One region of the Thauera sp. JM12B12 genome, then DNA from elsewhere that is predicted to be linked to it. Evidence: predicted binding sites of a transcription regulator. Region 1 holds the regulator's gene; each other region holds the start of a gene.
What was found. Region 1 encodes sigma-54, which starts transcription at its own class of promoters, with help from an activator protein. Its sites were predicted from a motif close to TGGCACGCTTNCTGCTNA; they were not measured.
Positions count from the first base shown of each region.

Region 2: a site for sigma-54 is predicted at 1,052-1,069, ahead of adh (aldehyde dehydrogenase). Genes of this name have one in related genera too.
Region 3: a site for sigma-54 is predicted at 1,346-1,363, ahead of AAG895_RS13495 (PEP-CTERM sorting domain-containing protein). Genes of this name have one in related genera too.

Region 1 is NZ_CP154859.1:645,890-648,116, reverse strand. It holds gene lptB (LPS export ABC transporter ATP-binding protein) at 1-340, shown strand, start outside; gene AAG895_RS02840 (RNA polymerase factor sigma-54) at 363-1,820, shown strand; gene raiA (ribosome-associated translation inhibitor RaiA) at 1,838-2,161, shown strand.
Region 2 is NZ_CP154859.1:2,944,459-2,946,685, reverse strand. It holds gene AAG895_RS13340 (porin) at 1-913, shown strand, start outside; gene adh (aldehyde dehydrogenase) at 1,123-2,227, shown strand, end outside.
Region 3 is NZ_CP154859.1:2,982,114-2,984,340, reverse strand. It holds gene AAG895_RS13500 (PEP-CTERM/exosortase system-associated acyltransferase) at 1-266, shown strand, start outside; gene AAG895_RS13495 (PEP-CTERM sorting domain-containing protein) at 383-1,288, opposite strand; gene AAG895_RS13490 (ThiF family adenylyltransferase) at 1,561-2,227, shown strand, end outside.

The DNA of each region.
Region 1 (2,227 bases):
CCTGCGCAACAACACCGCGATCTCGCTCTCCGGCGGTGAACGCCGGCGCTGCGAGATCGCGCGCGCGCTGGCCACCGACCCGCGCCTGATCCTGCTCGACGAGCCCTTCGCCGGCGTGGATCCGATCGCGGTGATCGACATCCAGAAGATCATCCGCTTCCTCAAGGAGCGCGGCATCGGCGTGCTGATCACCGACCACAACGTGCGCGAGACGCTCGGCATCTGCGATCGCGCCTACATCATCAGCGAAGGCCGCGTGCTCGCCAGCGGCCAGCCCACCGAGATCATCGACAACGAGCGCGTGCGCCAGGTCTATCTCGGCGAGCACTTCCGCCTGTGAGCGCACGCAGCGGACCGACGCGATGAAGCCCAGTCTCCAGCTCAAGCTCTCCCAGCACCTCACGCTGACCCCGCAGCTGCAGCAGTCGATCAAGCTGCTGCAGCTGTCGACGATCGAGCTCAACCAGGAGATCGAGCGCATCCTGCTCGAGAACCCGATGCTCGAACGCGAGGACGGCGACGGCGCGGACTTCGCTCCGAGCCCGCCCCCCACACCCTCGTCCGAACGCGAGTCGAGCAGCGAGAGCGCCGCCGAATCGCCCCCGGCCGACAGCGCGTCGCGCGAGGGCGGCGAGGGCAGCAGCGAGGACGAAGGCATCGACTGGTCCAACGTCGGCACCGGCGCATCCAGCCGCAGCGAGAGCGACGACGACGATGTCGACTACCAGGATCTGCAGGCCGCGAGCACATCCCTGCGCGAACACCTCGACCAGCAGGTGGCGCTGTCGCCGCTCAGCGACCGCGACCGCGCCCTGGTGCGCTTCCTGATCGAGGCACTCGATGACGACGGCTACCTGCACCAGCCGCTCGAGGACCTGCTCCAACTGCTGCCGCCCGAGTCCGAGGTCGATCTCGACGAGCTCACCATCGCCCTCCACCACGTGCACAACCTCGAGCCCGCCGGCATCGGCGCCCGCAGCCCGCAGGAATGCCTGGCGCTGCAGCTGCGCACGCTGCCCGACTCGCCGATCCGCGCGCTCGCCCTCGACATCGCCACGCGGCACCTCGAGCTTCTCGCCGACCGCAACTTCGCCCGCATCAAGAAGCTCACCGGCTGCGACGACGACGCCCTGCGTGCCGCGCAGGCGCTGATCTGCAGCCTCGACCCCCACCCCGGCTCGCGCTACTCGAACACCGAGACGCGCTACGTGCTGCCCGACGTCGTCGTGCGCAAGCTGCGCGGGCGGTGGACGGTCACGCTCAACCACGACGCCATGCCGCGCCTGCGCATCAACCGCCTGTACGCCAGCCTGCTGCAGCAGAACCGCGGCCAGGGCGGCGGACTCGGCGGCCAGCTGCAGGAGGCACGCTGGCTGATCAAGAACGTGCAGCAGCGTTTCGACACCATCCTGCGCGTATCCCAGGCCATCGTTGACCAGCAACGGCAGTTCTTCGATCATGGGGACGTGGCGATGCGGCCACTCACCCTCCGGGAGATCGCGGACCAGCTCGAGCTGCATGAATCCACCGTCTCGCGCGTCACCACGCAGAAGTACATGGCGACCCCGCGTGGCGTGTTCGAACTCAAGTATTTCTTCGGCAGTCATGTCGCCACCGACACCGGTGGAGCTGCATCCTCGACGGCGATTCGGGCGCTGATCCGCCAGCTGGTGGATGCCGAAGACAGCAAGAAGCCGCTGTCCGACGCCAAGATTGCGGAAGTTTTGGGCCAGCAGGGTATCGTGGTCGCGCGGCGGACGATCGCCAAATACCGCGAGTCCCTCAATATCCCGCCGGTCAGTCTGCGCAAATCCATCTGACAACAACAGGAGTTACCATGAATCTCAACATCACCGGGCGCCACGTGGAAGTCACCCCCGCCATCCGCGACTACGTGACCACCAAGCTCGACCGCGTCATTCGTCACTTCGACAACGTCACCAGCGTCTCCGTGATCCTCTCGGTCGAGAAGCTCAAGCAGAAGGCCGAAGTCACCCTCCACGTGCGCGGCAAGGACCTCTTCGTCGAGAGCGACGACGCCGATCTCTATGCCGCCATCGACGCGATGACGGACAAGCTCGACCGCCAGGTGCAGAAGTACAAGCAGAAGCAGTCCGACCACAACCACGAGACGCTGAAGCACCAGACCCCCGAAGCCTGACGCCTGCGTTGCAGCCCCACGTCCGGGGTGTGGTTATAATGCGCGCGTTTTCACGACGCGATCTCC
Region 2 (2,227 bases), 1.9 Mb from region 1:
CAAGGCCCACGTCGGCTTCGCCCCTGGCATCAACGACAAGTCGGACGTGGTCGGCCTGCCGAGCGACCCGGGCTGCGGCGGGGCCACCGGCTGCGACAGCCCCTTCACCCAGATCGACACGCGCAACCTGTACTTCCAGTTCGGCAACCAGGAGTGGGGGACGGTGAAGCTCGGTCGCGACATCGGCCTGTTCGGGCAGAAGATCATCCTGTCCGACATGACCCTGCTTGGCCTGGGCGGCAACAGCTACGCCTCCACGCCCTTCAACACCACCTTCGGCATGATCGGCCACGGCTACATGTACACCGGCTTCCAGCCGCAGATCACCTACACCACGCCGGCGATGGGCGGGCTGTCGGCTTCGTTCGGGATCTTCGATCCGAACAAGTTCGCCGGCGACGAGACCAAGGATCCCGGTTTCCAGGCGATGGCCAACTACGACTGGGAGGCGGGCGCCGCGAAAGGTTCGCTGTGGGCGGGCGCGATCCACCAGCGCACGAGCGGGGCGGGCAGCTTCAATGCCAGCGGCTTTGAGCTCGGCGCCAAGGTCGGCCTCGGTGCGTTCGAGTTCGTGGCCTACGGTTTCGATGCCAGCGGCCTGGGCCTGTCCACCGTCGGGGCGCTCTACCTGTCGCCCTTCGCCAAGACCGACGGCAAGGGCTACTTCCTGCAGGGCACCTACACCGTCGGCAAGACCAAGTTCGGCCTCAACTTCGGCGAGAACCGCGACCGCGGCGGCCTGCTCACCGACACCAACACCTTCCGCTCGGCCACCGTAGGCGTGTACCACAGCCTGAACAAGTACATCACCCTGGTCGGCGAATACAACCAGGAGAAGGGCGAGGGTGCGGACCTGTTCCCCGGCGACCTCAAGACGCGGACGATTTCGCTCGGCGGCATCCTGTTCTTCTGAGCCCTTCTCCGGGCTGCTCCATTAATCCCGGATTTATGGAGCATATGGAGCAGTCCGGGCAATCCGATTCATATTTCATGAGCACCACAGGCGCCCGAAACAGGGCGCAAGTCACGGAAAAACAAGGACCTCCATGACTGGCACGGGTCCTGCTGAGTAAAAACCGTGGCGACCTGCCCGCACACCTTAGAGATCGAGGAGACGACACCATGCTGTATGCACTGCCCGGCCACGCCGACGCCAAGCTCCAGTACAAGACCCGCTACGACAACTTCATCGGTGGCCAGTGGGTGGCCCCGGTCAAGGGCCAGTATTTCGACGTGATCACGCCGATCACCGGCTGCAAGTACACCCAGGCCGCGCGCTCCACCGCCGAGGACATCGAGCTCGCGCTGGACGCCGCGCACGCCGCCTTCCCGACGTGGGGCAAGACCGACGCCACCACGCGCTCGAACGTCCTGCTCAAGATCGCCGACCGCCTCGAGGCCAACCTCGAGTTGCTCGCCTACGCCGAGACCGTCGACAACGGCAAGCCGATCCGCGAGACGCTCAACGCCGACATCCCGCTCGCGGTCGACCACTTCCGCTACTTCGCCGGCTGCCTGCGCTCGCAGGAAGGCGGCATCTCGGAGATCGACGAGAACACCATGGCCTACCACATCCACGAGCCGCTGGGCGTGGTCGGCCAGATCATCCCGTGGAACTTCCCCATCCTGATGGCGGCGTGGAAACTGGCGCCGGCGCTGGGTGCGGGCAACTGCGTGGTGCTCAAGCCCGCCGAGTCGACCCCGATCTCGATCCTGGTGCTGATGGAGCTGATCGCCGACCTGCTGCCGCCGGGCGTGCTCAACATCGTCAACGGCTATGGACGCGAGGCCGGCATGCCGCTCGCCACCAGCAAGCGCATCGCCAAGATCGCCTTCACCGGCTCCACCTCCACCGGCCGCGTGATCGCCCAGGCCGCCGCCAACAACCTGATCCCGGCCACGCTCGAGCTGGGCGGCAAGTCGCCCAACATCTTCTTCGCCGACGTCATGGACAAGGACGACGCCTTCCTCGACAAGGCGATCGAGGGCCTGGTGCTGTTCGCCTTCAACCAGGGCGAGGTGTGCACCTGCCCGAGCCGCGCGCTGATCCAGGAATCGATCTACGACCGCTTCATGGAGCGCGCGCTGAAGCGCGTCGCCGCGATCAAGCAGGGCAGCCCGCTCGATACCGACACCATGATGGGCGCGCAGGCCTCTTCTGAACAGATGAGCAAGATCCAGTCGTATCTGAAGCTCGGCAAGGAAGAGGGCGCCCAGGTGCTGATCG
Region 3 (2,227 bases), 1.8 Mb from region 1:
TGGAGCCCGCGCTTGCGCGCTTACTGAACCGGCTGGGTTTTCCCTTTCATGAGGCGGGCCCGCTGAACACCGCAGTCAGCCCGGCGCGTCAGCCCTATCTGATCGGGGCGCATGCTGCCAAGGCGGGGCTGGCGGCGCGTAATTCGTGCTTGTATCGGTTCATGTTCGGTGGGGGCGATGTGGAGCCGCAGGTGCAGAGAACGGACGGAATGTGGCCGATTGCGTCGGAGGTCAAGAGCTACCGTGACGTTGGCTTGCACATCTGATCGGCAGCCTCGCCGGCCAGTGGTCGCGCGGAATTGTTCCGGGCCTCTCCGGCCGGCACCAAAACAAAAAAGCCGCGCAGTCAATGCGCGGCTTTTTACTGATTCTGCTGACAGGATCAGGCTGCTTTCTTCATGCGACGCGTAGCGCCGAGGCCGATCAGGCCGAGGCCGAGGAGGGCAAGGGCGCTCGGTTCCGGGACGGTGGTGGTCCGCCCGCGAATATCAGCGGTACCACTATGCGTGACAAGACCCCCTGTGGCGTTGCTCAGTTGTTCGTCAAGGCCAAAGCTTGAGTTGAAGAAGATGTCCGGGCAGTAAGTCCCACCTGAAACGTCGCATTGGAGGTTTGCGTTATTTGTATCAAGGTACGGGTTTGCAACGCCTTGGTTGCCGAGAGCTGTTTGAGGGTTGCGCGTGTCACCGGCGTAGACGATGTTCAGATAGGCGTTGCCCGAGCCGGCCAGAGTTGCCAAGTCCGTGTTCGTCAGATCGCCAATGAGCGTTGCAGTCGCAGGAATGTTGGGGTCGGAACCGCCAGCTTGACGCTGCGGGATCGCGGCAAGGCTCAACCATAGAGATCCATCGCTGGCAGATGCACCACTCGTTTCAAGGAAGTTCTGTGCATTGTCAACATAGACGTTGATCCATCCGCCGCTGAAAGCGAACTCTGTGCCGTTAAAACCCAGAAAACCCGTATCGTCGAATGCTGTTCCAACTCCGTCGCTATCCTCCGGATTGATGTCAAGGAGAGTAAAGCCACCAAACGTAAAGGTAATCTCGCACCCGGGGCAGAACGTCGTAACGTTGCTGTTCCCGTTGATCGAGTTGATTTTTCCGTATCCGCTGATCGTGTCACCCGCAAGGGAAGCAACGTTCTCGAAAACCTCACCAGCCGATCTGAAATCGAGAACGAAATTCTCATTCCAAGTGACGCCGCCGACCGTGATGGCGCTAGCGGAGCCGGAAGTAAGCGCAAGGCCGGCGGCAGAAATGAGCGATGCTGCAATCTTGTTCAGTTTCATGATGGAACTCCAGATTAACGTTGATCATGAGCCGAAGCCCTCGACTCCGCTCTTTGTTAAGCAGGTTTTGTGCCTATTCGTTATCACCATCAAAAACAATGGCTTGTAGGGCTGAGCACCAGCACGACGCACTTTAGTGTAAAAAAAACCGACACCTCGTTGGTGGTCGATACGTACTACTCCACGCAAGTGTCGATCGTGGATTCCGCCCTTGTAATCCCGCCGGCTCTGCGAAAATATGACGCCAACCCCGCCATCGCCGGAGACCTGTCTTGACCGCCTTCAACTACAACGAAGCCTTCAGCCGCAACCTCGGCGTCGTCAGCACCGCCGAGCACGAACGCCTGCGTAACGCCACCGTCGCCATCGCCGGCATGGGCGGGGTCGGCGGCGACTACCTGATCAGCCTGGTGCGCGCGGGCGTCGGCGGCTTTCACCTTGCCGAGTTTGACGAGTTCGAGCTGGCGAACTTCAACCGCCAGTACGGCGCCAGTGTGCCGACGTTGGGGCGGCGCAAGCTCGAGGTGATGGTGGAGCACGCGCGGGCGATCAACCCCGAGCTGCGCATCACCACCTTCGAGGACGGCATCCAGCCCGGCAACATCGACGCCTTCCTCGATGGGGTCGACCTGGCGGTGGATGCGGTCGATGCGTTTGCAGTGGACAAGCACCCGCTGCTGGTCAACGCGGCCACCAAGCGCGGGCTGGCGACCATCGCCGCCGTGCCGCTGGGGCTGGGGGCAGGCGTGCTGGCCTTCGGGCCCAAGGGCATGGCCTACGACGACTACTTTGCGATCACGCCCGACATGAGCGAGGACGAGAAGATCGTGCAGTTCCTGCTCGGCTTCGCGCCCGAGCTCTATCACTTGCGCTATCTAGACCCGAACTCCATCAACCTCAAGGCGCGCAAGGGGCCGAGTTCGGTGGCGGGCTGCAAGC